4 regions of the Paenibacillus terreus genome follow, and region 1 is predicted to be linked to each of the others. Evidence: riboswitches for the same ligand, from Rfam matches in the RefSeq annotation. Region 1 holds a riboswitch; each other region holds the start of a gene.
What was found. Region 1 has a riboswitch for cyclic di-AMP ahead of ACE5KN_RS04490 (hypothetical protein). Riboswitches for the same ligand answer to the same signal wherever they lie in the genome.
Positions count from the first base shown of each region.

Region 1 (7,845 bases):
CCAGGGCAATCGTTTCTCCGGGGTGTGCCGTGAAGGTGATCTCTGTCAGCGTATTTCCGTCTTCCTCATACGAGAACGAGACGTTACGAAAGCAAACCTCGCCCTCAAGCCGGTCGAGCGATGCGGATGCGCCCTCATCCCCGGCTTCCTCATTCTCATCCAATACCTCAAAGACCCGTTCGGCTCCGGCAATAGCAGACAACAGCGTGTTCCACTGGTTGGCTAAATCGTTCAGCGGACGGGTGAACTGGCGCGCATATTCCACAAAAATAATAATGACACCCACGGTAATGGAGCCGCGGATGGCCAAAATGCCGCCAAAGCCCGCAACTATGGCAAAGCTCAGGTTGTTCAGTCCGTTCATCAGCTTTGGAATAAAGCCGGATATTGTCTGAGCCCAGAAGCCTGCAAGCCGGATGCTGTCATTACGGGTGCTGAATTCACCAATTACCCGCTGCTCCTGGGAAAAGGCCTTAACAATACGCTGCCCGGACAGCGTTTCCTCGATAAAGCCGTTCAGCTCCCCCAATCTCCGCTGCCTTTCCTTAAAGAGCGGCCCCGTCCTGCGTGTAATCCAGCGCATGCCAAGAGCCATCAGCGGCACAACCGTAAAAGTCAGCAGCGTTAGCACTGGGCTTAGGGACAGCATCACAATCACCGTTCCCGCGAGCGTCAGCACGCTGGAGAAAATTTGGATGGCCGAGCTGTTCAGCGTGGAGCTGACGTTCTCAATGTCGTTGGTCAAGCGGCTCATAATTTCTCCCTGCTGGCGCTTGCCGAAGAACGGGATCGGCAGCCTGTGCAGGTGAGCAAACAAATCGAGGCGCATCCGGTACACCGTCTCCTGCGCCACCTCGATCATCCAGATATTTTGCAGCCAGACGGTCAGTGAGTACAGGGCATACACGACAGCCAATCCGGCCAGGAACCAGATCCATGTCCGGTTTAGCCCTCCTTCCAGATAATGATCTATGGCCACGCCCACGAGATAAGGCCCCAGCAGCGCCAGACCGGAACTGAGCAAGACCATCAGCAGAACAAGCGCCAATTTGAATTTGCGGCGGGCAAGGTAATGCCATACCCGCTGTAATGTGCCGGACCAGTTCTTCGCTTTGGCCGCAGGTTTCCGGCCGCCACGGGCGCCTGGCTGCTGAGCCGATGCAGGCCTTGGATACCGGAATGGTTCAGTGAATGCCTTGAGCATGCTGAAGTGCCTCCTCTCCGAATTGGGACTGATAAATACGCCGGTATAATTCTGAACCGGAAAGCAATTCCTCATGTGTTCCCTTCGCAATGAGGCGGCCTTCATCCAGCAGTAGAATCAGGTCCGCAGAGATCGTCGAGTTGATTTTCTGTGTAATCAGGAACGTCGTGCACGAGAGAGCCTCCAATTCGGCCAGCAAAGCCGCTTCGGTCTTCACGTCAAGCGCGCTGGTGCTGTCGTCCAGTATCAGAATGGACGGCTTGCGTACGAGCGCACGGGCAATGGAGAGCCGCTGCTTCTGCCCCCCGGACAGATTGATCCCACGCTGGCCCAGAACCGTATCGTAACCATTCGGCAGGCCTTCGATCGTCTCATGAAGCTGCGCCTGCCGTGCCGCTGCACGGATATCGTCCAGCGTGGCACGCTCATCCCCCCAGGCGATATTTTCACGGATCGTTCCCGAGAACAGTATCACCTCCTGCGGCACGTAACCAGTGGCATCCCTTAGCTGCCTCACATCAAGCTGCTTCGCGTCCGTGCCATCGATCAATACGACACCTTCCGTCTCCTCATACAGCCTGGGTATGAGCTGAACGAGCGAAGACTTGCCCGAACCGGTCGCCCCCATGATTGCCACCCGCTCGCCCGGACGCACCCGGAATGAAATATCCGCCAGAACCGGGGCGCTGCCGTCCGGGTAACGGAACCCAACGTTGCGAAACTCCACCTGTCCTTGAACAGGCTTCCTCTCGCACGTGCCTTCCACATATTTCAACATGTTGTCTGTCGCTGCAAGCAGTTCACCGATTCGCTGCGCCGATGCTCCCGCACGGGAATAGGTAACCACAATCCAGGACAGGGCCGACAAGGCGCCGATCGTCCTCAGCGCATAATTGACAACTGCAACAACTTCGCCGACTGAGACCTCTCCAGTGGCAATATCCGCCCTTCCGTTCCACAGCACCGCTATGATGGCCAGGTTCATCAGCAGCAAAATAAACGGCATCGTCGTTTCCGTCAACCGCAGCGCACGAACGGTGCCCTTCATCAATTCTCCGCTAAGACGGGAGAAACGCCCGATTTCATGCCCCATGCGCACAAATACCCGAATCAGCCGGATCGCGGTCAGATTTTCCTGAATAGAGCCGTTTACGCTGTCCAGCCGGCGCTGTACGCTGCGGAACAAAGCCGAGGCTTTCTTCATTACAAGGTAAAGAAACACCAGCAGCACAGGAACGGTAACTGTCAGAAGCCCCCCTAGTTTGACGTTAACCACGAGCGACATGATGACACTGCCCAGAACAAGCAGCGGCACACGGGACATAAAGCGCAAGCTCATGAAAATGGTATCCTGGAGCTGCGATACATCGCCAGTAAGGCGGGTAATCAGCGACGAGGCCGCGAACCGGCTGAACAGCGCATAAGAAAAAGACTGTACCGTCACATAAAGCCTGCTCCGCAAATCATAAGCAAATCCCTGGCTGGCGTGTGACGCATAAAACGTGCCAATGATCCCGGCGGCAAATGCGACGGCTGCTCCTGCCACAAGAATGCCGCCCCACAGCCAGACAGTCTGCAGATTGCCCGTCCGAATGCCATCATCGATGATTCTGGAAATGATCCACGGCTGAAGCAGTTCAACCGACAGCTCCACCAGCATCATAAAAATAGCGATAAATGAGGCGAGTCGATACTTCTTCAGAAATACAAATATGAATGCCATATCCCCCTCCGATTAGCACGGTCCGCCGTTCAGCCTGAGCTTTAGCGACTCCCGCCGCTTAGTCTGCATCCTTTAATACGTACATTGTAACAAACATATTACCGGCATCCATCTCTAAGTCCTTTCAAGATAAAGCCGACTTCTCCTGTCTTGGTATAAATCACATGGTCCGCGCCCATCCGCTGGTACACGCCTCTTGGATGCATCAGCTGCCGGGTAATGACATGAATCTCCCGTTCTGTCCATGACCTGCAGATTTGCAGATAGCGGCAGGTAAGATTGAGACTGCTCTCAAATATGAAAATACAGCCTACCGTCATTTTGGGAATGACCCACTTCTCCGTCATGGACGTATCGATCCGAACAATTTGCTCCACCCCCTGCTTCTCAAAATGCTTCTCTTCTGCGGTGCTGTTCGTCAGAACCGCAAAGGGCAAATGGTGATGCTGCAACAGCTTTACAAATTTTCGGCCGTCGTTGTTAGGAGCAACAACGAGAATGGTCTCGGTTTGCATTCAGATCCTCCTCGATATTCGGGCAGCAAAATAAAAAAAGAAGCCAGGGCGTCCAAGTAGCTTCCCGCGGCTTCTCTCCCAAGGTCCATATGCCAATAAAACACGGACTGGATATTAGTCGGTTTGCTGCCTCTCCCTGTACGCTTATGAGGTTAGCTGTCGGATTCGGGCGAGAGAGTCGCCCTACGCGGCCGAGACCTTGGAATCTCCTCCGCGATTCACCCCTGCAAGCCATAACTGTTCCGCCTCTTCTGCCGGAATCAGTCGGCCGCTTTGGTTCCCCCATTTTCCGCTCTGTGCGGAAATTCAGCGATAAAAGCAAAATCATCATATAAAAAAAATCAAATTACGATTTGAATCATACACCCGCCCGGATGATAGTGTAAAGACTTGTTATTCCCGATTCTTTCAAAATTTGCTTTAATCAAAGGCTGTCAAAGCAGCCTGTTGAGGCGCTACTATATCAAAAATGTCAATATCCGCCATAACCATCCGAAAAGACGTTTGCGGAAGGCTTTAGTTATATCTGAAATTCACTACCATCGTAGGTGCAAGTAGTTTAATATTAACGGGAACTCCTCGGTTCAAAGTTCACAAAAAGATGACGAACGAAATTGATGCATCTTCTTGAAGGAGTGATGTGGTATGAGAAATTACAGATGTCAAATTGATGCTATGCCGAAAAAGTCTACCAAGTAGGGGAGCACGTACAGGGTTCTCCTGAATACAAGGAGGAGTCCAGTATTGATTACATTACAAACCATATCCAAGAGTAATTGGGAAGAATGTGCCTATCTTAAACCGAAACCGGAACAAGAAAGGTTTATGGCTGCAAATCTTTATTCGATTGCAGAGGCGCAATTTTTAGAAGGATTTGTAACAAAGGCGATTTACAATGATGATGTAATGATTGGATTTACAATGTATGGACCCGATCCTGAGGATGGGAATTACTGGATTTACCGTTTTATGATTGACGAAAGATTCCAAGGACAAGGCCATGGTTATAAAGCTATGCTGCTGGTTATTGATGAGATAAGAAAAAGCAATAACAGAACTGAGGTTATAATGCTTGGCTACAATCCAGATAATGAAGAAGCCAGAGCGCTATACACAAAATCAGGCTTTAGAGAAGTGGGACCAGCTCCTTGGGGGGAAATACTTGCAAAGTATAGTTTTGAATAACTTATCTGATTGCAATTATGAATATTATGCTGCATGAACTGGTGCCTTGACTGCATTAAACCGCCCTTTACGGGGGCGGTTTATCTTTTGACCGAAAAGTTTCGTAAAATGATAGCTTCACATCACTTCTCATTTTGTCCAATAAACAGCTGAGCATACCGGGTGAGAGTCCATGCAGCCCGCTGCGAAATCTGCTCCTCTTTTTTGTTCCCGCTTATTTGAGAAATGAACTTCTCCATCAAACTTGCAGCCTTGCCTGTATTCCCTTGCTCCAATTGTTTTTGCGCCTGCTTCAGAGTGCTGTTCAGACGGGAAGCGAGGTCGCCTTTTACTTCTTTGGCCGCACGGTACTGTTCAAATACGGATTGCAGACCGTTCAGCGCGGCGGGCGCATGGAAGACAGGAACCGGCACATCCGCCCAATCCGTGTCTGAAGCGAAATAAAAGCTGGTATATGACGGCTGGTTGTAGGCCGTATTTTGCCGTGCTACCCCGGTCCGGTACTGCGGATCATGCATAAGCGTGTACAGCTTGCGGTCCGTTACTTCCGTGCTTAGATAAATCCGGATTGCCGAGCTGTCCGCCTTGCGGACAAACATTTCTTCTCTCCAATCCCCGAAAATATCCGCAACAAGCGATGGTGTGCCTTTGGTATAATTGTTGGTCAAGGTTTCATCGGCTGTCAGCAGAACGCCGCGTTTCCAGTCTTCAATCACCGGCGTGACGTCAATGGCCCCGTTCACAATTTGCGTCGTCATATCCGCGGCCCATTTGATGTTCATATTGGTGCCGGGCATGCTTCCGTTGAGCTGTTCGCCGTCCGCCGTCCACAGGCCGACGGCCCATGTCTCCAGCCCCCTGTGCTCCGGCTCGATATCTCCTACCATGCCGCGTCCCGTATCCTTGCCGGTGTATCCGCCATAAATGACCTCACCGGTGGCCGCATCACGCAGGGAATAGCCGTAAGGAGCGTAGGTGCCGCCTTCATGGACCATGAAAATCTCCTGTCCCGGCCGATCAGGGTCAATATCCGTGACATGCAGCGCGTCCCCGTGCCCCAGACGGGCGACCGTACCCGGCACGGCGCTCTGCTCAGGCATCTCATCCATGGAGCTGTACAGCAGACTGCCGTCATTATCCAGAGTGGACGAGCCATAGACGATTTCATCCCTGCCGTCCTGATCAACATCCGCCACGCTCAAGGAATGCGCCCCCTGGGTCGTCAGTGCGCCGAGCTCCGGATCGGTGCCATCCCTGCCATGCGGGCTGTCATTGAACGGATTGCTCATGACCGTCCAGCCGCTGTCCGCCAGCCACTGCTTCCGCAGCTGCTCGCCATCCCACTGGTAGGCTGCAATGGTCGAGCGTGTGTAATAGCCTCGCGCCAATACAGCTGACGGATGTACCCCGTCCAGATAAGCGACCCCTGCGAGAAAACGGTCCACCCGGTTGCCTGGTTCAATCCGGGCCATGGCGTAATCTCCCCACATCAGCCCGTCATCATGCCGTTCCGGCTCATACCGCACAGTATCCAGCTCTTTCCCGCTATCCCCGTCAAAGACCGTTAAATACTCGGGTCCGTCAACAATAAAACCTTCAAAGGTGCGCAGATCGTTACGGCTGCTGCGGGCAGGCGCGTATTCATCCATAAAATAGTCCGCAAGCTCCTCTGCATCCGCACGGGACAGCGGATATTCATACCGCTGCCCGATGCCGAAGCATTCCTCCAGCGTCGCCGGCCAATGCCCGTTTCGGACCTCCTCATGCCGGTGCCAGTTCATGAACATGTCCACAACGTGCTCATAATAATCGGCGCTGCTCATCCGGTAATCATCCTTATGACTGTAACCTGCCCGGATGTCCTCACGCGGCATCGTAATGTACCGCTCCTTGCCAGGTCTCCCTTTTTTATCGTAGGTGATGACTTTGGTGCCGGGCGCCGATTTTAACATAAGCTCCGCCCGTCCGTCCCCGTCAAAATCATAAACCAGCATCTGCGTATAGTGCGCGCCGGAACGGATGTTTACTCCGAGATCGATCCTGTATTTTAAGGTTCCATCCAGTCTATAGGCATCAATGTAAGTGTTGCCGGTGTAGCCTTTTTGTGACACATCCTTGGAATTGGAGGGGTCCCATTTTACGAAAAACTCATATTGTCCATCCCCGTCGGTATCGCCCACACTCATGTCGTTGGCAGAGTATGTGTAGGCTTCTCCGGCAGGAGTAACCCCATCGGTCGGCTTTTGCAGTGGCAGATCGTAAAATGCGCCGTTCCAGGGGCGAACCTCCGCACTTCTTTCCAGTTCCATGCCATAGACGCTCTCTGCAGCGCTCCGCTCATGCTCATCTCCATATACAACCGCCGCAACCGAGTACAAAGACTGGGAAGTACCTTCCGTATCCAAATAATTGGTGCTATTCATCACGGTCGCAATTTGGACTCCATCCCGGTACACGTTGAAATTAGCCCCGGTCAAGCCGGATGGCGAATAACCCGTCACTTCATCAGCCAGCAGACGCCAGCTCAGAAATTGCCCGTCTTCCACGGATGCCGCCACCAGGCCTCTGTCCAGATATTCCAGCTGGACCCCGTTCGTATGGTCCTGCAGCCCCTCCCTTCCCGCATATGCGGTCGTTCCTCCCCCAGGCATTCCTGCGGTCAGCAGCGCTGCCCCCAATACCGTGATTGCCCACTTTCTGCTGAACCTGCTTATACGTTTGCCCATTCTCATTTCCCCTTCCTGTTATTCAAGTTGAAATGATTGCGCTTTCAAAATAATTCCTCTCTATTATAGTTTTGTGCGGGCAGGCCGCACGTTTAAATTTCAGAGGTTTTTCGCTACTAATCCGTAGAAAAACAGAAAATCCCCGGCTCCGCAGCGGAAACCAGGGATTAACGTTATTTTTGAATTAATACTCGTTAAAATAGGATTGAATTTGCGCCGCATCATTTGTTTTGGTCAGCGCAAGCATCAGCAGAATGCGGGCTTTTTGCGGGTTCAGGGAATCCGTTGACACAAAATTATCGGCAAGGTCCGAGCTTGAGGAGGACACGGTTCCGCTGCCGACACGGGTGGAGCGGGCGATAACGACGCCTTTTTTGCCGGCATCCTCCGCTCCCTCGGATGAAGCGCTGGACAGCGAGCCGTTGCCGGAGCCTGCGACTACAATGCCTTTGGCGCCTGCCGCGACCGCCGCATCATACAGATAACGTCCGT
Region 1 is NZ_JBHIRX010000002.1:56,122-63,966, reverse strand. Features, by position in the region: gene ACE5KN_RS04500 (ABC transporter ATP-binding protein) at 1-1,204, opposite strand, end outside; gene ACE5KN_RS04495 (ABC transporter ATP-binding protein) at 1,185-2,927, opposite strand; gene ACE5KN_RS04490 (hypothetical protein) at 3,026-3,442, opposite strand; cyclic di-AMP (ydaO/yuaA leader) riboswitch at 3,570-3,764, opposite strand; gene ACE5KN_RS04485 (GNAT family N-acetyltransferase) at 4,187-4,627, shown strand; gene ACE5KN_RS04480 (rhamnogalacturonan lyase) at 4,750-7,353, opposite strand; gene ACE5KN_RS04475 (type II asparaginase) at 7,538-7,845, opposite strand, start outside.

Region 2 (7,845 bases), on a different contig from region 1:
CGAGCCCTCGGTCACCTGATGGTCGCGGCGTACAAGAACAACGGGAAGGTTCAGCTGTGCAGCTGTTGCGTATGCGAGCGGAATCCCTTTCGTTTCCACCGTCATGACCACATCAATGGCACGATCCGCAAAGGCGGTGGCAAAGATTTTACCCGCTTCATTCATCGTGGCAGGCTGTCCAAGCAAATCGGACATATACAAATACCCACCCGGCAAAATCCGGTCAGGCTGCTCCAGCTGCTTGCAAAGCGATTCGGCAAATGCCAGCGCATGCTCTCTGGACAGTCTGGGAATCAGCTTTACCCCGCCAGCCGCTCCCGCCAACGTCTGCAGCTCTCCAGTTCCGTCTTCCTCGAAGACTTCTTTGATAATGGCCAAATCCTCGCTGATGGACGACTTGGCAGCCCCATAACGGTCTGCAAAATAAGTAAGGGGCACAAGTGTATGCGGCCTTGCCAATAAAAATTGAGTCATCTCAACCAGGCGTGCGCTTCGTTTTAATTTTTTCACAGCAATTCCTCGCTATCTGCGATTGTTAAGAAAAACATCTATCGACGTACATTCACAGAAGACAGACCGCGTTTAGCAGTAGTTTTTCTTGCGATTCCAGGAAGCTTATTCCAAGAAGTTCGTACTTTTTGGAATCTTCATAAAACCGAATATTCTCATTAAAATATACCATTTTTGTACGTATATACACAAGGTTAATCCAGAAAAATCCTTTAAATCCACCCTATGATTATGTTAAAAGCCGTACTGCGTACACTTCTTTGCAAAAGCCCCGCAGCCCGTTATAGATTCGTGGGATTTTGGCCTCCTTCGAGACCAGGCCGAAAACCGTTGGACCGCTGCCCGACATCAGTACACCATCAGCCCCAAACCGGATCATGGATTCTTTCAACTGTTGTACTTCCGGGTACAGCTTCAGGGTCACATCCTCGAGCACATTGCCGAGCTCTCTGCAGACAGCCGCAAACGAATTCCCACGTATCGCCTGTTCCATTCTCGTGGCGGAAGGATGATGCTGTATCCGATCAGCCCGAATTCTTCCATAGACATCCGCGGTGGATACATTGATCGGCGGCTTTGCCAATACAACCCAGCATTGCGGCGGATTAGGCAGCGGGGTGAGCACCTCTCCGCGGCCAGTCGCAAGCGCTGTGCCTCCGGTTACGCAGAAGGGCACATCCGATCCCAGCTCGGCGCCAAGCACACACAGCTCTTCATCGGATATGCCAAGCTTCCATAAACGGTTCAGTCCGCGCAGCGTGGCGGCCGCATCGCTGCTGCCTCCTGCAAGGCCTGCGGCGACGGGTATCTTTTTATCTAGGTGAATATAAACACCTTTATTTACGTTATATCTGTCCTTAATTAGCCTTGCTGCCTGAAAGGCCAGGTTCTTCTCATCCAGCGGTATGTAACCGGCCTGGCTTGATATGATAATGGTGTCGCGCTGCAGCTCGGACATTTCCAGCCTGTCCGCAAGATCAACCATGGTCATGATCATTTCCACTTCGTGGTATCCGTCGGGGCGTTTACGCAGCACATCAAGCATTAAATTGATTTTAGCCGGAGCCTTCTCGTATATTCTCAAGGAGTTCACCCATCCTTACTGTTTCGCTCAAGACAATTTAACATATTATATCAAACCGAGCGTGTCAAGCATAGGAACAGGTAAAAAGCGGGGGAATCCGGCACCCTGCCAAATCCCCCCGCTTCAGGAGCATACTGCTTTGTTACTGCCGCGGATTGCGTGAAGCAGCTTGTTCTGCAAGCTGGATCGCTCTTTTCACCATATTGCCGGCATCCTTGGCTTTAATACCGCCCCAGCCTTCCTCACGCACGGTATCGTAAAACCCCAAATCCTTGGCGAGCTCGTACTTCAGCTCCTCTGACATGATTCCTCTTTTTCTTCGGCTCATTCGTAACCGCCTCCTTGAAAATGGAAACAGGGTGAATATTCCCGTTCATAGTATGCACCCTGCGGCGATATCCTATCCTGAGCATGCATCAGACAGCAAAAAACGGCGAAGCCATAAGCCACGCCGCTTGTTTGTGATAAATGGTAAGCTGCATTAGCGAAACTCGACGACCATCGGTCCATCGGCATCGTAAATGGTAACTTCCACGGATTCTGTAAGGATGTCCGCATAACTGTAAGAAACGCGCTTACAGCTTTGCTGCTCTTGGTCAAGCTTCACAATAAAAACAGAAGGGTACGTTTCTTCCAATACACCAGTTCGTTCAACGGTCTTGCGGCGACCGCCGTTAGCCTTCAGCAAAATCTTTTGCCCTACATGTGCATCGAGACTGCGTTTGATATCCAATAGCGCATTTTTAGCCATTGTTAACGACCACCTCTTTCCTAGCCCATTATAATGGATTTGGCGGTCATTGTCAAACCAAAGGAATTAATTATAACAGCAGACAAAATGTATTGTCAATTTAATTTTTTTTGAAAAATAATACACAAAAAAGCCCCTGCAAGCAGGGGTGCGGCACATGCCGGTTTCAAGCCCTATACATCTTATAGAGGAAAAAACGCACTTCGGAAGCATAGGCTTCGGTGCTGAAAACCTGACTTTTTGAACTCGCACTTATATTGCGGAAGGAGTCACCTTCAATGTCGACAGGTTTTCCAGGCGCGGCAGTCCCATCCGGTAGCTTCCCCGCGTCTCCACTCCCCCCACTCCCTGGCTTCCACTGATCGTATGGTTAAATATATCCCCCATATTGACCGTGTCCTTTATCGATGTAAAGGAAGCCTTGGCCGCAACGTATACCGGATCCAAGGCATGGATCAGGATACGGCCCGGGGAGCTGGCAAAATTCGCTCCTGCCCGGAGCAGCGCCTCAAAATGGGATTGGCATGCCCCTGCTACAATCGTAAGCGAGTCCAGATTCCTGTCGTACTGTCTTGCCACCTGAATGGCGGATACGAAGTTCTGTGAATTTTTATAGCTGGACAGACTGTACAAATCATAAGGCTGACGCTTTTTGAGCACACCGTCATGCCCGGTGATGACGACAATATCGGGGCGCGAGCGCGGCAGCAGCTTCAGCAGAGCGTCCGCCATGGCGGACTCATGCACATGATACCCCTCGGCCGGAACCCTGAGCTGCTCATACAGCCTCATGCTTTTATGCAGATAATTGGCATCCCCGTCCAAATGGAGTACCTTGCCGGGCATTTCAAAATAGGATGCATTCGCAGTCTGACTTTGGCTCAGCAGCTCATGCCCCCGCTCCGCCTGCTGCAGCCGTTCCTGCTTCAGGGAAGAGAGGGATTGGTGAGCTTTAATTTGCGCCTGCTTGGTTATGCCGTTCATCGGATCGGCCGGCACTTTGACCAGATCGCTCATAGGAGAGTCTGCCAGCAGCCGGAACTCTGTCCCTTTAATAACGGCATTATTGCGCCAGACTTCCTCTACGCGGAACGTCACGTCCCCGCCGTACGATTTACGAACGACCAAGTCTCCAATGATCATCAATGTGTATCACCCCTGCTCCATCGTATGGGCAATACCCCGCTTTGGTTCCGGTCGTCTGAAATCAGGCGGGGCGGGGTCGGTGGTTATCTATAGCCTGCTTCCAGCAGCAGCGTGCTCAGACGCGCGAATTCCCCGATACTGAGCGTCTCTCCCCTTCTGGAGGGTTCAATGCCTGCAGACTGCAGCAGCGGCTCTAACGCGTCCTTATTCTCTTTTGTGAAGAAGCGGCTCTTCAGGTTATTGGCAATCGTTTTGCGTCTCTGGGCAAAGGCAGCATGCACGACCTCGAAAAAATGCTTCTCGTCAGGCACAAGGACCGGCGGCTCCGGTCTTACACGCAGGCGGATGACTGCCGATTCCACATTGGGCTGCGGAATGAATACCGTGTGCGGCACAATACATACCAGCTCCGGCTCACTGTAATACTGCACCGCTATGCTCAAGCTGCCATAATCCTTGGAGCCCGGGGAAGCGGCCATTCGCTCAGCCACCTCCTTTTGAATCATGACGACGATATTCTCCAGAGGCAGCTTGTCCTCCAGCAGCTTCATCAGGATGGGAGTTGTAACGTAATAAGGCAGATTGGCCACCACACTAACCTTGTCCACATCCGCAAAGTCCTCTTCAAACACCTCTTTAAGGTCCAGCTTCAGCACATCCCCATGACGCACACGCACGCGGTCGTACGGGGCCAAAACTTCGTCCAGAATGGGTAATAGCCGCTGATCGATCTCCACAGCCGTTACGCATTTGGCGGAACGGGCCAGCCGCTCCGTCAGCGCTCCAATCCCCGGACCGATTTCAAGCGCTCCCTTCGTCTCATCCAGACCGGCGGCATCTACGATTTTTTGCAGTATATTCTGATCAATCAGAAAATTCTGGCCCAGGCTCTTCTTAAACGAAAAACCGTGCCGTTGAATGATCTCCTTGGTCCGGCGGGGAGTCGCAATATCTTCAAACCCCTTCATGCCCATCACAATCCTTCATTTTCAATTTGCTGTAATGCTTCCGCGAATTCCTCGCGGCTGATCTGGAACATCGTCAGACGCTTGTGAAGCTGCTTCCCGTTGCAGTAACCGATGCCCAGTATATTACCCAAAGCCATCCGGCGGGAGGCTGCCCTTGGATGCGTGATCAGGCCTGCGTCGATAAGGTCTTCCCAATCGATCAGGGGGCTGGCACCCTCCACCGTCGTGTGAACCCTGGCGAGCGCATGGCGGATTGCTTCCGGGGAAGCATTCTCCACCCCGATATCCCCTTTTCGGGTCGCTTCCGCCTCCGGAATAAAGGCCTGCTTACAGCCCGGCACCTTGGAGGCGATAATCTTCCGTATCCGTTCCCCGGCATGATCGGGATCGGTCAGTATAATGACACCGCGCCGCTTCTGGGCCATGGCAATTTTGCGAATGGTCATGGCATTGATGGCAGAGCCGCCGGTTTCAATGGTGTCGGCTTCAACCGCCCTTTTAACGGCAACCGTATCATCACGGCCTTCCACGACGATGACTTCCTTGATCATTGCTTCTTTCTTCCTTCCTGAACAAAAAATAAGAAGAGGATGATCATCCTCTTCTTAGCATGGCATCTTTATGATCTTAATACTATCCTAATCATCGATTGAAATACAACCTTCAATCTGCCGATGGTTAATTCAATTCCGGCTTGACCGGCCCGATGACATATACCGTCATCCCGCTTTTACGGCCAAAGTTCAACGCTTTGTTTAAACTCTCATAATACACATCGATTTTATTGCCTTTGATGGCGCCGCCAGTATCCTCCGCACGGCGGAAGCCGAGGCCTTCAATATATACCCACCAGCCGATTGGAATCACGTCGGGATCCACAGCAATGGTCCGGCCTTCGGTTACGCGCGTACCGGAGGATGTCCGGGTGCCAATGCCAGGTTCCTGTGCGGAGTAAGCTGTCATGGATACATCGTTTAACACTTTTGTATACTTAAATTCTATTCCTGCCCGGCTAGTCGTATTGGCGCTGGCCGTGCTTGCGGAATCGGAAGGCCCGGTTGATGCCGCGAGTACAACAGGCTTCTTCTTTGTGCCTACTGCAATAACCTTATCAACACGCTTCGTACCGACCTCTTTGCTGACCATGCGCTTTGAAACCAGTTTCCCGTCATGATACACCTTCTCGATATTCTGAATCATGACCCCGTCTTTACCGCTCACCAGAACACGGTTATCTCCCTTGTACAAGCTTGGATCAGCCGTCTTGACGACTCTGTGAGGGATTTCGGCCTTTTGCTGAACCTGCTGCTTCGTTACACGGACGATTTTTATATCCATGTTAGAAGAGACTTTGGTGTCGAGCGAAGGGGAAACCTTATCTTCAGGTGACAAATTATAGCCTAAGGTTTGAACAGCGTCTTTTACTGTATTTTCGGTGGTGTACAGCTTCTTGGTTTCATAACCTGCGGATACATTCACTTGGGTAGCCCGTTTAATGACTACACGGTCGCCATCCTGGATAGCTCCGTTCACCGACATGGAAATCTTGTCATGGGGTGCCAGTGTAATGGAATGCTCCTCCAGAACATCCTGCAAACTTTCTCCGCGGGTTTCCACCGCTCTTGTCTGGCCATCGATGACCAGAACCACTTGCTTCTTTGTCTGTGTGTACACCAGAATAGAGATCATGATTGTTAGTGCGATTAGAAAAATAGCGACCAGTGATGCGTGGCGCAATTTTTCATGCTTCCATCGCAACGCGTAAGACATGCTGGATGAGCGTGACTCATGGGCATCCCCTTGCTGGAAAATTCCCACTTCTCCGTCCTCCTTCATAGCCTCGCCGTCTAGAGTAATGCATGATTGAAATTGACGCGACTATACCAGATTTTCTACAAGACAAGCCTGACTGCAGCCTGCCCTGCATCATGTTCCCGTCTTCGCAGCATGGCGCCCCCCTTTACTGGTTCATAACTTCGTTATGTAACAGTATGTGGGCAAGTTCTCCCATATTCATAAACTAAAAAAGCCAGGAAAGAGTTAAGAGAGCTCTTTCGCGGCTTCCGTCAATGATTACGCGGAAAATCCATGCACGAGGCAGCTTCTCTCTTGATACGCTTACGGGGTTAGCTGTCGGGTTCGGACGTAGAGAGTCGCCCTAGTTCCAGTCACCCGCTCATGGCGGCTGCCTTCACATTCACCCCTAAGACCCAGAAAAGAAATCGAACTATGATGTCAGCAAAGGAACAGCGCACAGCGGCGTGTCTATGTCTGTAAGCTTCCGCTGCAGCTCCCTTTCGGCCTGCCATCATATCGGTTCCCCCGTTCTCCATGACGGAGACTAAGCGAGACTGGTCCATGAAATGAACTATTGATTTGCCCCTTTACACGGCCTCAATAATTCACTGAAACGATGATATCCTGTTTATATGCATGTTGTAAAGCAGGTTTCAAGTGTTTTTCTCTAAATAATCGGTTAAAATATTGTAATAATCGCCGTTTTCCTGAAACATTTTTATGATTAACTCCGTCTGTCTTACTTTTTTAACGGTTTATCTCACGTTTCCTCTTGATGTAAAATCGTTCCAGCCCATTTTGGGTCGTGACAGCCGCCAATTCCTCCACGGAAATTCCCTTAATTTGGGCAGCCGCTTCAGCCACCAATTTCACATAAGCCGACTCATTTCGTTTGCCTCTGAAGGGGTGTGGTGTCAAGTAAGGGGAATCGGTCTCAATCAATAAACGGTCCATCGGCACCTGCGCCAAAACCTCTTTCGGCTGACGCGCATTTTTGAACGTAATCGGTCCGCCAAACGACAAATGAAATCCCATATTCAGACATAATTTAGCAATTTCCCAGCTGCCGGAGAACGAATGCATTACTCCTCCAACCTCATGCGCTTTCTCCTCACGCAAAATTTTCACGATATCCTCGTGCGCATCCCGATTGTGAATGACAATAGGCATTCCCAGTTCCCGGGCAAGTCCGATTTGTTGGCGCAATACTCGCTGCTGAACATCCTTTGGAGAAGTATCCCAATGGTAATCCAACCCAATTTCTCCAATGGCCACGACCTTCTCATGCTCGCAAAGCGATGCAATCCATTCCAAATCTCCATCCTGCATGGTGATGGCATCCACAGGATGCCATCCGACAGCCGCATAAATAAAATCATACGTTTCGGCAAGCTTCATTGTACTGGGAATAGTCTCTCTATTAAAACCGACATTGATCATTCGCGTAACTCCCGCTTCGACGGCATTTGATATGATCTGCTCTCTGTCTTCATTAAATTGTGGCGAATCTAGATGAGTGTGTGTATCAAATAATTCCAAGGATTGTTCCTCCTTAATTGGATTTAATTTAGATTAATTTCTTTCTTTGG
Region 2 is NZ_JBHIRX010000030.1:40,757-48,601, forward strand. Features, by position in the region: gene purR (pur operon repressor) at 1-510, opposite strand, end outside; gene ispE (4-(cytidine 5'-diphospho)-2-C-methyl-D-erythritol kinase) at 740-1,594, opposite strand; gene ACE5KN_RS30160 (small, acid-soluble spore protein, alpha/beta type) at 1,737-1,922, opposite strand; gene veg (biofilm formation stimulator Veg) at 2,076-2,345, opposite strand; gene yabG (sporulation peptidase YabG) at 2,598-3,488, opposite strand; gene rsmA (16S rRNA (adenine(1518)-N(6)/adenine(1519)-N(6))-dimethyltransferase RsmA) at 3,575-4,459, opposite strand; gene rnmV (ribonuclease M5) at 4,465-5,010, opposite strand; gene ACE5KN_RS30185 (resuscitation-promoting factor) at 5,138-6,277, opposite strand; cyclic di-AMP (ydaO/yuaA leader) riboswitch at 6,559-6,817, opposite strand; gene ACE5KN_RS30190 (TatD family hydrolase) at 7,004-7,795, opposite strand.
Region 2: linked by a shared signal. The riboswitch ahead of ACE5KN_RS30185 (resuscitation-promoting factor) and the one ahead of ACE5KN_RS04490 (hypothetical protein) in region 1 are both predicted to bind cyclic di-AMP.

Region 3 (7,845 bases), on a different contig from region 1:
CAGCAGCGCACCTTTGGTCATCGCTTCGGCCAGCTCCAGCATGTTCCAGAGCTGACGTGTGAAGGCCGCGCCCGAGTTGTTCCAGCGCGAAGCATCGTTAATATTGATTTTCGTGTAGCGTTCCTTCAATTCCTTGATCTTGTTGATCGTCGCTTCCAGCTTATCATTATAACGAACAACCGTCATATTGTTGGTCATCCACTCGCCAAGCTCTTTATGGATAACATAAGCGTTCTCGTTGCCTTCGTTGCGCAGAATCTTTTCGTATTTATCCGTCTGTCTCTTTTTGTAGCCTTCGAATACGGAAGAGGACACATCCTGGGCCGATTTCTTCAGGCCTTTGATATACTCGACCGCTTTAGGCCCCGCAACCATGCCGCCGAAGATGGCGGACAGGAGGGAATTCGCTCCCAGACGGTTTGCACCGTGATATTGGTACTCGCATTCGCCGGCGGCGAACAGTCCAGGGATGTTGGTCATCTGGTTGTAGTCAACCCACATGCCACCCATGGAGTAGTGAACCGCAGGGAAAATTTTCATCGGAAGCTTGCGCGGGTCGTCCCCTACGAACTTCTCATAGATTTCGATGATACCGCCAAGCTTGACGTCCAGCTCCTTCGGATCCTTGTGTGACAGATCCAGGTACACCATGTTCTCGCCGTTGATGCCCAGCCCCTGATCCACGCAAACGCTGAAGATCTCGCGGGTAGCGATATCGCGGGGCACAAGGTTGCCGTAGGCCGGATATTTCTCCTCCAGGAAGTACCATGGCTTGCCGTCCTTGTAGGTCCAGATCCGGCCGCCCTCGCCGCGCGCGGATTCGGACATCAGCCGCAGCTTGTCATCCCCTGGAATGGCCGTCGGGTGAATCTGGATGAACTCGCCGTTCGCATAGCGTACACCCTGCTGGTACACCGCTGCAGCGGCTGTACCTGTGTTGATGACGGAGTTCGTCGTCTTGCCGAAAATAATACCAGGTCCGCCGGACGCAAGAATGACCGCATCGGACGGAAACGTCTGCACTTCCATCGTCTTCAAATCCTGAGCGACGATGCCGCGGCAGATGCCCTCATCATCAACGACGGCCTGCAGGAACTCCCAGTTCTCGTATTTCGTGACCAGACCAGCCGATTCCCAGCGGCGAACTTGCTCGTCCAGGGCGTACAGCAGCTGCTGTCCAGTTGTTGCGCCTGCAAACGCCGTACGGTGATGCTGGGTCCCCCCGAAGCGACGGAAATCCAGCAGACCCTCTGGCGTACGGTTGAACATTACGCCCATGCGGTCCATCAGGTGAATGATGCCGGGTGCGGCTTCGCACATTGCTTTGACCGGCGGCTGATTGGCGAGGAAGTCTCCGCCGTATACCGTATCGTCAAAATGAATCCAAGGGGAGTCGCCCTCCCCTTTCGTATTTACTGCTCCGTTGATGCCACCCTGGGCGCATACGGAGTGCGAACGTTTTACCGGAACCAATGAAAACAGATCTACGTGAACCCCTGCCTCAGCCGCTTTGATGGTCGCCATCAGACCGGCCAGGCCGCCGCCCACGATAATAACTTTGGTTGCTGCCATGACTGCTCACTCCTTCTTGAATATTGCATGGGTATATGCTCCGGGACGTTTTCCTGCCCGGAAACGGGATTTAAGCCTTAAAAGTCCCAATCCACTGCGCAAGTGCCGTTGCCTCCTGGAATTCCGCCCCGCGGAATGCGAAGAGCGTTGCAATAAACATAATCGACATAATGGCGAAAATGCTCATGCAAATATAGGAGGACACACGCTGCGCCCGCGGTCCGACCGTAATGCCCCAGCTTACGCAAAAGGACCACAGGCCGTTGGCAAAATGGAAGGATACGGATACAACAGCGATCAGATAAAGAGTAAAGTACAGAGGATTGGTCACAATATTGTGCATCACTCCGCCAAGCTCCTCATGCGTCACATTGCCGAGCGCAACCTGAAAGCGTGTATCGTACACGTGCCAGATGATAAACACGAAAGCGATGATTCCCGTAATGCGCTGCAGGAGATATCTCCAGTTCCGCTCGTATCCGTAATTGTTTACGTTTGGTTTGGCCTGAAATGCGATATACAAACCATAAATGCCATGAAACAGCAGCGGCAGATAAATGAGGAAGATCTCCAATACCAATACGAGCGGCAGGCCGTTCAGGAATGCCACGCTCCTGTTAAAGCCCTCCTTGCCGCCTTCCACAGCCGTAAAGTTGGTGATCAAATGCTCAACGAAAAACAGAGCGAGCGGAATGACACCAAGCAGGGAGTGAATCTTGCGGGAATAATACCCTTTCATACGTTGTGTACCCCTTTCCAATAACAGCGTTTTCATAAGACATATTCATTATAACAACCCCCGGTGGGAGGATGCGACAAAGTGTTCCATAAATTTACACGTCCAAATTTGAACAACTTGTGTCGCTTACATGTTACTCCTTTTTATCTTATAATGGAATTGCAATATATTTATTAAAACTTATACCTTTTATGCATATGTGGCCAGAAGGCCTCTGAATCCTGCCAATCCGGCCGCACAGCCGAAAATCCGGCAGAAAGGAGCAATGTTTTTATGTTTGAAGAAATGAACGCCTATGCCATCGTAGTTGAACAGTCCAGCCTGAATAAAGCCTCAAAGCTGTTAAATTTATCACAACCGGCCCTGTCCCGTAAAATCGTCAAGCTCGAAGAGGAACTGGGTGTCAAACTGTTCAACCGCCGCGGAAAACGCCTTGAGCTGACTTCTCCCGGCCGGTTCGTCTATACCTTTGCCCTGGAGCAGCGGCAGCGGCAAATCCGCTTCCTGCAAAAGCTGTCGCAATATAAAAACGATGGCGGCAGCGAATTGACACTTGGCGCGAGCCTCACGACGATTCAGACGACCCTGCCCACACTGGTGGAAGCTTTCATGAACAAGCATCCGCACACCGAGCTCAAGCTGCTGACAGGCAAGACGCATGAAATCGTCGGTTTTGTGCGTGACAAGAAGGCCGACGCCGGTATTGTCGGCTCCGCCATTGAAGAACCGGGCCTGAGCTGTGTTCCCCTGTTTGACGACCATCTGGAGCTGGTCGTTCCGAGCGGCCATCCTCTGACTTCCCAAAACGGTCTGATCGGGATGTCCCATCTGCAGAGTCTGCCGATGATCACCTTCTCCAAAGGCACCTGGTACAGACGGCTGACCGACGAACTGTTCCAGCTGAGCGGAATCATGCCCGATATCCGCATGGAAATCGACTCCTTTGAGGCGATTGTCCGGCTGCTTCCAACCTGCAAGGCGGCAGCCCTGCTGCCGAAGTCATATCTGCGCCCCGAGCTGCTGCGGGATAACGGGCTGGTGGCGCTCTATATTCCCGAACTGAAGGAGACCCGGCGCACGACCTGCCTCATCTATTCTGAAACGGCCGAGCACGGTCCGGCGGCCAGACAATGGATCGGGGAAACCCGCGCCTCCTTTGCCGGTTACCGGATGGTATGAAGTAAAAGGTCAAGGACAGCATTTTGTCCTTGACCTTTTTTGCAAGTAGAAATAGACAGGATGATTACCGGTTGACCACTTCTTCTTCAAAACGACCGATATTATCGTTTGTGCCGATGATGACCATGATGTCATCGCAGTGCACCTTATCCATTGCCGTAGGCGCAATCAGTACTCCGTTGCTCGTGTGAATGGCCACGATGCTGCAGCCGAAGCGGGTTCGCGTATTAAGCTCGGACAGCGTCTTGCCGTCCAGGCATGACGGCACGTTCAGCTCCGCGATGGTGTAGTCCTTGGAAAGCTGCAAATAATCAAGCAGATTGGGGGTGACCAGCTGGTGGGCGACCCGTATGCCCATATCCCGCTCCGGATATACGATACGGTCTACCCCCAGCTTTTCCAGCGCCCTTCCGTGCAGCTTGGAGATCGCTTTGGCCACCACGGTTTTGATGCCCAGTTCCTTCAATAAAATGGTGGCGAGAATGCTCATCTGGATATCATCTCCGATGGCCACGATGCCGCAATCCATATTGCGGACCCCAATGGAACGGAGCAGCTGCTCATCGGTTGCGTCACCGGCCACCGCATGAGTCAGATGCTCGCTCATTTCCTCCACGACATCTTCATCTCTGTCGATGCCGAGCACCTCACATCCCATTTCCATAAGCTGCAATCCCAGGCTGGAGCCAAAACGTCCCAAACCGATAATCACGAACTGCTGAGTCTTCATTGCTGATCTGTAACTCCCTTATCCTATAATCATTTTGCCTTCCGGGTGCCGGTAAAGCTCTTTGTCCTGCTTTTTTCCCAGAGCGTATGCGAGCGTGATCGGTCCAAGCCTGCCCGCGAACATCGTGAAGCTGATCAATATTTTGCCGATCACCGTCAAGTCCGGCGTCAGTCCCATCGAAAGCCCGACCGTTCCGAATGCGGAGGTCGTTTCAAACAGAATCATCAAGAAATGATGATCCTCGGTGGTGGTAAGAATCATCGTAACGGTAATCACCAGAAAAAGGGCTAGCATCGTAATCGTAAGTGCCTTCAGAATACGCTCCTGCGCCAGCCGGTAACGGTAAATCACGATATCTTCCCTTCCGCGCACCATGGACACTACGGCTCCTGCAAGAATCGTAAAAGTCGTCGTTTTAATACCGCCGCCAGTTGAGCCTGGAGAAGCACCGATAAACATCAGTATAATAATGAAAAACTGCGTAGCCTGGCGGAGTCCGGCGATATCCAGCGTATTGGCGCCCGCCGTGCGCGGCGTAACGGACTGAAAAAGCGAAGCCAGAACTTTGCCTGACCACGGCAGGCTGCCGAGCGTCCTTGGATTGGTGAATTCGAAGACGATAATAACCAAGGCGCCGGTAACAATAAGCACTGCTGTCATCGTAAGCACAACTTTGGTATGCAGGGACAGCTTTCTTTTCTTGCGGTACTCCACCAGATCCGACATGACCACAAAACCGATACCGCCGGTAACAATCAAGAACATGGCCGTAAAGTTGACAACCGGGTCGTTCACGTACAATGTCAGGCTGCGGAATTCACCGAACAGGTCGAAGCCTGCATTGTTAAACATCGAAATGGCATGCCACACCCCGAAGTAAATGGCTCTGCCCACGGGCATGTCAAAAGACCAGCGTGCCGCGAACACCACGGCGCACACCGCTTCTATAATGAGCGAGTACAGCAGCACCTTGCGGATCAGTGAGACGATGCCCTCCATGGAGGTCTGATTCATCGCTTCCTGGAGAATGAGCCTTTCCTTCAGTGAAATTCTGCGCTTGAACACGAGAGCCACCAAGGTGGCCATGGTCATAAAGCCAAGCCCCCCGATCTGGATTAACAGCGCGATGACGATCTGGCCGAATACGGTAAAATGCGTGCCAGTATCCACAACGACCAGACCGGTCACACAAGTGGCCGACGTCGCGGTGAACAAGGCGTCAATAAACGGCAGCGGCACCCCCGATGTATTGGAGATGGGCAGCATAAGCAGTCCCGCTCCGAGCAAAATAATAAGGGCAAAGCCGCACACAAGAATGCGCGGTGGGGATAAATGCAGCCACTTCAGTTTTGGAATTATCATTCTACACCTCTAGAAAAAGTCAATAAAAAAAACGTCCATCGATGTACCTCACAAAAGATAGACCGCTCCATAATCATAAAAAAAGACACCGGAAAACCGAGTGCCTGACCAGGTTCCTGCTGCAGCCTACGAGGTTAGCTGACGGATTCGGACTGCAGAATTGTCCTATTCGGACCCGGCCATGACCAGGTGCGAAATTCACCCCAATTTAATGGTTCCCCCGTTTTCGTAACGAAATTCGGCATTTATGCAATTGCAAACAAATTATAAACCTTCTCCTTGTACATCACAAAAGAGGCTTTTCATGAAAAAGACTCAAATAACGCCAATTCAGTGCAAAAGATGCTGTCCTGCTGCAATGAATCCTACATTATTGTATTCTTTCATCTTTTTCATCGTATTTACACACGTTCATGAAGCGATGGCGGTCAACAGAACACTATGTTATCTTTAAATGGTTCAGATGAAGGAGGTATTAGATGAATCCCATAGGAATACCGGTTAAATTAACCGCTGATTTCAAAAAGCTGAGCATCCTGGGCATCGTCGGCCTCGCCGTGTTTCTGCTGCTGCAGGTGCTGCTGCCGGTGCTTGCATCCTTAAACCAGAATCAGCCAGGGGAGGTAATCAGCAAACAGCAGGCAATAGAGAGCGCTGAAGCTTTTGCCAAGTCCGTTTTGGGTTATAAAAGCTCAGCGGAAGAAATTCCGGCCCCGGCCTATGAAGCACAATCCGAGCTGTACGGTTACCTTTCCAGGGAGCAGCTGCTTCCCGAATACAACCGGGTGTGGAGCGGCAAATTTCCTTATGAATTTTACCGGGTCAGCCTGCCCGATCCGGCTCAGGATCGTACCGTGATGGTTGATGTGGGGCTGCAGACGGGAAAACCTGCCGGTTTTATTATTCAAATGAGCGACGGATTTTATAACAGCACCGAAGCTCTTCCTGAAGGGGAAACCCGAAGCGGGCTGCTGCGGTCATACGAAGCGGGCCTGTCTCTTGCAGATAAAGAGGCATTGGCAGCGCCCATACTGAAGCAGATGGGATATAACACGGAAAATCTGACTGTGGAAAGCCGCGAAGACAAACCAGGGCTCACCTATTCGGATGAAGGAAGCAAGATCGGGGATGCCGTGCTGCAGATCAGGCTGACGTTTGAAAACGGGGGCGTCCGCTCTCTAGCGTCCTCCTTTGCTGTGCCTCCTTCCCAAACAGAATATGTGGATCAGCAGACAAAGCTTGCAAACCTTCTGTATTATATCGGCTACATGCTGTTTTCCTTTGTGCTAGGCGTGCTTGCCGTGGTATACAGCAGTTTGACCCGGCGTCATACCTCATTTACCCGCGGTATTATGCTGAGCTTCATTTATTTTGCCATTTCGGTGCTGACTCTGTTCAACATGATGCCTTATTTGCAGGCTCAATCCGCCAACAGGGACGCTCTGATCTTCGGCATCGGTCTGCAAATTATCTTTAATCTGATGATGGGGGTTATCATTTATTTTTCCTTTGTAGGAGGCAACGGGCTTTGGAAAAAGGCTGGTCTCAATCCGTGGCCGCGGGCCAAAGAGCCCGGATACGGAGTTTATGTGCTGCGCAGCATGGGCACCGGATATCTGTGGGCTTTCATCCTGCTGGGAGTTCAGTCCGTCATCTTCGTTATTCTCAACCTGCTGATCGGCAGCTGGTCTACCATAGATGAGACACAGTCGCCGTATAATATGGCCTATGCCTGGCTGCTGCCGATCATGGCATGGATGGCGGGGATCGGGGAAGAGGCGCTTTACAGGCTGTTCGGCATCCCGATGCTGAGAAAGATCGTGCGCAGCACGCTGGCCGCAAGCGCCATCAGCTCGCTGATCTGGGCGTTCGGGCATACCCTGTATCCGATTTACCCTGTCATTACCCGTCCGATCGAGCTTCTGTTTCTTGGCCTGATTTTCAGCTTTATTTTCCTTAGATACGGCTTTATTACTGCAATGTTCAGTCATGTCGTATTCGACAGCATTCTGATGGGAATCAGCCTGATGTCGATGGGAGATCCCGTCAACATCGCCGTAGGGGCCATCGGAATGGTGCTGCCGGCTGTTGTCGGCTACGTGGTGTACCTCTTTAACCCTAAAAAAAACGAGAAGCCGTATATTACGACTCCTCATCCTGAAGGGCAGTTATAATTTGTCTGGCGAGCTTGTCGCCAATGGAGAGAGGCCGGAAATCTTCAACGCTGGCCTCTTTTATTTTTTTGATGGAGCCAAAATGCTTA
Region 3 is NZ_JBHIRX010000011.1:68,679-76,523, forward strand. Features, by position in the region: gene sdhA (succinate dehydrogenase flavoprotein subunit) at 1-1,572, opposite strand, end outside; gene ACE5KN_RS19405 (succinate dehydrogenase cytochrome b558 subunit) at 1,643-2,311, opposite strand; gene ACE5KN_RS19410 (LysR family transcriptional regulator) at 2,585-3,490, shown strand; gene ACE5KN_RS19415 (potassium channel family protein) at 3,555-4,220, opposite strand; gene ACE5KN_RS19420 (TrkH family potassium uptake protein) at 4,239-5,582, opposite strand; cyclic di-AMP (ydaO/yuaA leader) riboswitch at 5,691-5,836, opposite strand; gene ACE5KN_RS19425 (CPBP family intramembrane glutamic endopeptidase) at 6,062-7,756, shown strand; gene uvrC (excinuclease ABC subunit UvrC) at 7,725-7,845, opposite strand, start outside.
Region 3: linked by a shared signal. The riboswitch ahead of ACE5KN_RS19420 (TrkH family potassium uptake protein) and the one ahead of ACE5KN_RS04490 (hypothetical protein) in region 1 are both predicted to bind cyclic di-AMP.

Region 4 (7,845 bases), on a different contig from region 1:
CAGGTGCCGGGCGTCAAGATCAAATTGTACATGGACTCCTCTCATAAAGAGCTGAAAGCCCGGTATATGTATGCAGCCAAAGCCGCACTGTCCAACTTCAGCAAGTGGTACGGGCCCTACCCCTACTCCACCTTGTCCATCGTCGTTCCTCCGCAAAACGCCAACGGTGCCGGCGGGATGGAGTATCCGACACTGGTTACGGCTTTCGGTGCGGACGATGCCGCACCGGGATATAACCTGGAGCGAACCGTAGTGCATGAAATCGCCCATCAATACTTTTACGGCATCGTGGCCAGCAATGAGTTCGAAGAACCGTGGCTTGACGAAGGATTTGCCTCCTATGCGGAGGATAAATTAATGGAACAGGAATACGGTCTCATCCCGAACACACCCTTGCAGTCTGGACAGGTCTATGCTCCTGAGCCGCTGACCCGCGAAGCATGGAAATACAGCTCGCCCAGCCACTATGCGCAAAATGCCTACTTGCGCGGCAAACTGGTGCTGCTTGGCATGGAACAGCAGCTGGGAAGCGCCAAAATGGAGGCTCTGCTTCGTTCCTATGTGCGGAAATACCGCTTCAAGCATCCATCCACTCAGGATTTCCAGCGAGTCACGGAGAAATTGACGGGCAAGTCCTGGTCCCAATATTTCAATCAGTATGTATACGGCAGTCAGATGGCCGATTTCGCAGTGGACAACATTCAGGTTCGCAAGCTGGAGAATGGAATGTACGAGTCTGTCGTTACCGTTTCCAAAAAGGGTGGCGACGTGCCGGCAGTGCCTGTACAAATTACGTTCGAGGATAAAAGCAGCGTGCAGAAAACGTGGGACGGCAAGCAGCAAAAGGTAACCTACCGTATTCAAAGCCGGTCCCCCGCTGCCTCGGTGGTCATTGATCCTCTTCATACGATCCCTCTGGAGAACAACCACCTGAATAACACACTGCTGGCCAAGCTGCCGGAGAAAACCGAAACACGCTGGCTTCTGGGGATGACCAGGCTGGCTGAAGCTTTGATTGGAAGTCTGTCATGGTGAGGTGTCCGAGGTGATGAATTCTGTAAAAGAGGGTTGGACGCTCGTCCGCTTGCACTTTTTTATCGTAATTCTGCTGTTTATCTACCGTCTTGTCTGGGGAGTATTCAACTATAAATACACGGAATCGGGGATTGTGCCCCTGCTGCTGCGTTATCCGGGAAGCGGGCAGAGCGAGCTCAACCAGACCTTATTCTGGATGGAGAGCCAAATTGCATTGGTGCAAAATTCTTCCGTCCATCTGTATTTCTGGGTTCTGCTTGCGGTCATCTTGCTGCGCATGCTGTTGACCCCTTTGGTCCGCGTAGGTGTGTATTACAGCCTGCACATGAAGAAAGAGCTAGGACGGCGTTCCTTTCTCACCGGCATCCGGCTGTTCTGGCGTTCGTCCCTTTTATATTACACGGTTGAAATCTGCCTTCTGCTGCTTCCCGGATACTGGATTATACCGCGTCTGCTGCAGACTCTGTCCGGTTTAATGAACGAGCCGCTCATGGCCGCCGCCCGTCTTCTCCCCTACATCGCTTTATGGGGCATTTTGGCCTGGCTCATCCGTCAATGCGTGATGTACATGCAGTTCGGAACGATCAGCGGGAGGGGCGCCTGGTTCTCGCTCGCCTGCTGCATGCGGCGAATTCTGCCCGGTATCGGAATATCCGCACTGCTCGGAGCGTCCGTATTCGTCCTGCTCTCTATCTTTACCGCTTCGGCCTGGCTGTGGACAGGACTGCTTGCACTCATTCTGCATCAGACCTATCATTTTATTTCTTCACTTTTTACAATATGGCATACGTCCGCACAGTATCATTTATGGAATACGGCTTGTGATTCGTTCACCAAGGAGTAAAATGATGCCAACCCCTGCATTTCAAGCGAACAAAAAATATAGTGAATTCTCAAAAGTATAGGTTTGTTTAATCTCACTTAACATAGTGCTTTCGATATTTTTTGTCTCTGCTTGCTGCAGAGGCTATTTTTTTGCAGTTTTTTGCTATGAAACATTTGCCAAACTATGCTTCCTTTGTTACAATAGTCGCAGTGAACTGATAGTAACAACTTTGTAATTATTGTTGTAACCTTTTTAGACAAACCATTCAGGATTATTCATACGCTTCAAGGTGCATATCTAAGTGAAGCCGAATTCCCGGCACCTGGGAAGCGGGGGAACCAGTTTTGGGTGAATTGATCTCGCAACAGAGGGATCATAGGGGAGCCTTCTACCGAACCCTTAAGCTAACCTCGCAGGCATTGGAAGGGGTTTGTATTTTTTTGAAGAAGAAGCTAACTATCGCACTCATGAGTGCAGCAATCGCCTTCTCGGCCTTTTCGTTCGGCGCAGGAAGCGTATATGCGGACTCTAAAATGGACCAGATCATTCAGGATGCCAAAGGCACTTCTTATAGAGCAGGCGGCACAACGTTGAGCGGATTTGACTGTTCCGGATTTACAAGTTATGTATTTGAGAAGCTTGGAATCGATCTTCCACGCCAATCCTCCTCTCAATTCGATATGGGAACCTCCGTTTCGCGGGATGAAATGCGACCTGGCGATCTGGTATTCTTTAACACCAACGGAAGAGGAGTTTCACATGTAGGGATTTTTGTAGGCGACGGCAAGTTTGCCCATTCCTCCTCATCGCGCGGTGTCACCGTCAGTTCCTTGAATGAAAGTTACTACGCCAACCGGTATCTTGGTGCCAAACGTGTCATGAGCACATCCACTTACGAATCCGTTGCCCTTGATTAGAAATCATTACATCATTCATACGAACTTCAATAGCAGCTTCGATTCCGACCGGAATTGAGGCTGTTTTTTTAGATTTCAGTAAGTATAAACACTTTGGCATAAGCCTCCTGAAATCGAAAAAACTATCGGTAGATGCGGTCTGTCATCTGTGAATGTACATCGATAGACGTTTTTTTGTTGCCAAACAGGTTTAACTAAAGGGGGGAAAGAACATGTCCGCCGGATCAGCAAGCTATCAGGTCGTTCCGATGAGTGAAAAGCAGGCGGCTGCCATATGCGAGTGGAAATATGAACCACCTTACGACATCTACGGCTGGCTCCCTTGGGAGCAAATGAAGGCTCTTGATATCGAATTCGCCAACACGGAGCTGCGGAGCTCCCAATATGTCGCCGTATTGAATGAGTCAGGGGATCTATGCGGATTTGCCCAGTATTTCCCTATGGAAGGGGTGACCCGCCTTGGTCTCGGAATGCGCCCTGAACTCTGCGGTCATGGACATGGCGCGGAGTTTGTGAGGGCTATCGCCGAGGAAGCCAGGCGCCGTACACCACACAATGAGATCGACCTCGAAGTCCTCGTCTGGAACAAACGGGCCATCAGAGCCTACCGGTCGGCAGGCTTTCGGATTACCGATACCTACGAGCGGCAAACTCCCGAAGGGATGAAACCTTTTCATTGCATGGTCTACAATCATGGTGAAGATACACACAATATACCAAACGCCCCGGAATCAGAGTCTTAACTCTAAACCAGGGCGTTTCTCCATTAAAACGCTTATTTGCTTAAGTTTATTTGGTGTTGCAGGGCTAATCCTCCGAACGCATTCGTTCGAACGCTTCATTGTACTGCTGCGCTTCTTTTATATCCACTGCTGTGATCCCGCCTTCATCCCATGAGGTAAGACGCAGTGTGACCGTCTTGTAATCAATGGTAATAAACGGATGGTGATTGAATGCTTCCGAAATACCAGCTACCTCATCCACGAATGCAATTCCTCTCATAAAGCTGGAAAAGACATATTTTCGGACAATCCAGCGTCCCTCTTCAAGCTCCCAGCCCTCTAGCTTCTCCAGATGAGCCTCTATTTCCTCTAATGTAAAAGGCATTGTAATTCCTACTCCTCTCCGTTATACGGAAGCCGTTCCTGATGTCTTTAGGGTCAGTGCCTATATCGTGTTTCATATTACCATGGCTTCGGCGAGAAATCCATATGGTTATGTTACACGAGAGACACGAAGGTCAACTCCTCTTCGCCGATCAGAACATCGATCCGGTAGTGATTCCGGTCATGAATGACGACCCCGCTGCCGACCGGAATAACAGGTTCTTCCCCAAGCGCATAAAAGAGATCCTCAGCCAGCGCCTCCTGAACCTCAGCGCGTTCCTCGCCGCCCAGACGCGCCCATTCGTCCGCTTCCATTTCAAAAAAAAGGTAGCTGTCCGGAATACGCCCTACTGCATCCGTCAGCTCCTTAAGAATATGCTCATATTCCCTTCCATGCTTAACTCCCATGCGAACCCCGCTCCTCATTCCAGATTTGGAATCATGTTCTCAAAATTGTCATTAATCAGAGTTGTCTTCATTATACCGTGAAATCGCCCTTAAAAAAAAAGGGGCTTTTGTCGATAAATATGGTAATCCGTTTCACTAAAATGCATTGGAGGGCAAGGATGTCCTCCAGCCGAACCGGGTGTTCTACCAATTTCTCATGGATGAGGTGTACAATGCAAATTTCAACTATTATAGGACTTGCGCTCGGGCTTATATCCCTGGTTGTCGGCATGATCCTCAAAGGGGCGCCTGTCGTCAATTTAGTCAATAACCCCGCCGCTTACATGATTATCTTTGTGGGTACAGCCGCCAGTGTGTTCATGGCCTTCCCGATGTCAGACATGAAAAGAGTGCCCAAGCTTTTCAAAATTATTTTCACTGAGCAGAAGCTGCCTGACCGTCAGCAATTGATCACTACTTTTATGGAGTGGGCCTCCATCACCCGTCGTGAAGGTCTTCTGGCCCTTGAACCCAAGGTGGAAGAGATCGACGACGCCTTTCTGCGCAGCGGAATGCGGATGATCATTGACGGCAATGATCAGGAATTCGTGCGGGATGTTCTGATGGAAGATATCAATGCCACGGAAGAGAGGCACCGGTCCGGTGCGCAAATCTTTTCCCAGGCCGGTATGTATGCTCCGACACTTGGGGTGCTCGGGGCGGTCGTCGGTCTGATTGCGGCTCTTGCCGATCTCAGTGACATGGAGAAGCTCTCCCACGCCATCGCCGCTGCCTTCATCGCGACACTGCTGGGTATCTTTACGGGTTATGTATTATGGCACCCCATGTCGAATAAATTGAAACGTCTCTCCAAGAGAGAAGTTGATATCAAGCTGATGATGGTGGAAGGCCTGCTGTCCATTCAATCGGGCGTATCTACCATAGCTATCAGTCAAAAGCTGTCCGTATTCCTCACTCCTACAGAGCGGGCTCAAATGAGCGACAACGAGAAGGGAGAGAGCGACAGTGAGTAAAAAAGGCAGACACGAGCCGCATGAGGAGCATGCGGACGAGAGCTGGCTGCTTCCTTATTCCGATTTGATGACCCTGCTGCTCGCCTTGTTCATCGTTCTGTTCGGTATGAGCTCGTTGGATGCCAAAAAATTTGAGGAAATGGCGAAGTCGATGAGCGCCGCATTCAGCGGGGGAAGCGGTGTGATGGATAACACCTCTGCCAACCCGATCGAAAACCCCTCCGTGGATATGGGCAAGAATAAGGAAACCGTTCAGGACCCCGTGAAGAGCAAGTCTTCCAGCGAACTCCAGAAGGAGCTTGCCCGCCGCGAGCAGGAAGACCTGGAGAAGCTCAAACGCCGGATAGACAAGTATATTAAAGAAAACGGGTTAACAGAGCAGCTGAGCACCAAGCTCAATCAGTCCCAATTGATGATTACGATATCTGATAATGCCCTGTTCGCATCCGGACAGGCCGTCGTCAAACCGGAAGCCCGCAAGCTTGCTACTGCTATTGCTGCTCTTCTGGATGAATTCCCGGACTATGACGTTATTGTATCCGGACATACGGATAATGTTCCCATTTCCAACAGCAAGTATCCCTCCAACTGGGAGCTGAGCGCTGACCGTGCCTTGAATTTTATGCGTATCCTGCTGCTGGACAACAAGCTCAATCCGCAGAAATTCAGTGCCATCGGTTATGGGGAATACCGTCCGACCGCCACCAATTCCACGAATGTCGGCCGTGCCAAGAACCGCCGGGTGGAAATTTCCATCATCCGCAAGTATCAAAACGGCACCCAGGTCATCAGTGCGACCTCCGGCGGCAATCACTGAAGAACGGAAAAATTCATTTCAGCCCTTTCGCCTCCCAATAAGGAGTCGGGAGGGCTTTTCGTTTAGCGTGCCGGCACCTTCCATAATTACTTAAAATCATGTACACAAGTTTGTCCAAATTGACTAGAACATTCTATAAATTAATAGAATAAAATGAAATGAAACATAAAAAGATTCATTCCGAGTTTCGAAAGCATATAGAAAGGAACGTCAACAACTCATGACTCAAGTCACGAGCTTATCTCTGCCTACTTCGTAGACAGTGCTTGCGCTTCGCACAAGCCTTTTAGACTTATTCCTAACCGGTAGTGCAAACGCACCTTATCGTGCTCCTACCTTAGCGTGTTGGAACATCAGGACAGTTGACCTCGCCCCTGCAACAAGAGCTATACTCCTGTTGTACCTGTACCGATGTACTCGATTCCTTTGCGGTACAGGTTCATAGCGCCGATTCGATCATCATTAGAACGATAGTGACAGGTTCGGCATTCAAAGCTATGCGTCTTTTGGTTTCGATTGGCTCGTTCAACATGTCCGCATTTCGGGCAGGTTTGGGAAGTATATTTAGGATCAACTGCGATGACTCGTTGGCCGTTCAGTTGAGCCTTGTACTCCAACATTTCACGGAACTGGTGAAATGCCCAGGATACCGACACGTACCGATCGCGAACACGTACTTTTTCCGTAGCGGAACGAACATGCTTTAAATTTTCGATCACAAACAGTGTGCCTTTCGGATACGTTTCAACGAGTGCCTTGGTTACCTGATGGTTGACATCCGTAACATAACGGTTTTCTCTTGAACCGATTTGCTTGAGTCGTTTACGAGCGGATGGGGTTTGTCTCATCTGAAGTTGTTTGCGTAGAACCTTATACTGGCCCCGTTATAGCGAGCGATAACGGTTATGATCACCGATTGTGCCATTTGGCTTTTCAAACCAAAACGACATCGAAGCTCTCGATAATACAAGTCATGGATTGCACGCTGACGTAATTCTTTGGTTTGAAAGATCATTGCAGAAAGATAGTTACATGCTTCGCGGTAGGTATGGATGGTCTTGGTGAGCATTTCTGTATGCTCATGCGGGACATCGATTTGGATTTTTGCTGTAATGGTCGGTATCGGATTCACCTCTTTTCACTGCATTCAATATAGCACACGATGTTAAATTCTCATGACGAAAGGAGGAAGCATGGACCTTTCGGCTTTCGAGCTACCAATGGCAGCCCTTATGCCGATCGCAATTCCCAACACGGCTAAAGTCGCGTGTGTCCATGCGCGGTTATGAAAAGTAATGCAGAAAGACAGTTGGAAATTCAGAAGGAGCTTTGCAAATTGGCGGATAAAATAAAAGAAGCTCATGCTGAGGATCAGGATTTCTATACTCAAATTGCCCAGCAATATGTCCTTCATTTGAAAGAACTCCAAAAAGAGTGTTATAAACAAAACGGTGAGCCTTGTGTAGACGTGACCCCGCGGTGTAATTCGTAAAACATCGCCATGACAAGATAGGCCGCTGACACGATGGTCAGCGGCCCTTTTCGCATTTTACACGAGTTTATAATTCAGCATCCGGCCCAGCTCTTCCTTCTCACGTTCCGTTAAATCCCGCCAGGCTCCCGTACGAAGCGTTCCCAGATGAATGTTCATGATGCGTATACGCTGCAGACGTCTTACTTCATATCCGAAAGCAGCACACATGCGCCGGATCTGCCTGTTCTT
Region 4 is NZ_JBHIRX010000032.1:17,262-25,106, reverse strand. Features, by position in the region: gene ACE5KN_RS30615 (M1 family metallopeptidase) at 1-1,035, shown strand, start outside; gene ACE5KN_RS30610 (hypothetical protein) at 1,049-1,879, shown strand; cyclic di-AMP (ydaO/yuaA leader) riboswitch at 2,157-2,295, shown strand; gene ACE5KN_RS30605 (C40 family peptidase) at 2,302-2,778, shown strand; gene ACE5KN_RS30600 (GNAT family N-acetyltransferase) at 2,991-3,521, shown strand; gene ACE5KN_RS30595 (4a-hydroxytetrahydrobiopterin dehydratase) at 3,586-3,885, opposite strand; gene ACE5KN_RS30590 (hypothetical protein) at 3,999-4,292, opposite strand; gene motA (flagellar motor stator protein MotA) at 4,505-5,305, shown strand; gene motB (flagellar motor protein MotB) at 5,298-6,122, shown strand; partial or broken gene ACE5KN_RS30575 (RNA-guided endonuclease InsQ/TnpB family protein) at 6,509-7,245, opposite strand; gene ACE5KN_RS30570 (hypothetical protein) at 7,288-7,536, opposite strand; gene rluF (23S rRNA pseudouridine(2604) synthase RluF) at 7,672-7,845, opposite strand, start outside.
Region 4: linked by a shared signal. The riboswitch ahead of ACE5KN_RS30605 (C40 family peptidase) and the one ahead of ACE5KN_RS04490 (hypothetical protein) in region 1 are both predicted to bind cyclic di-AMP.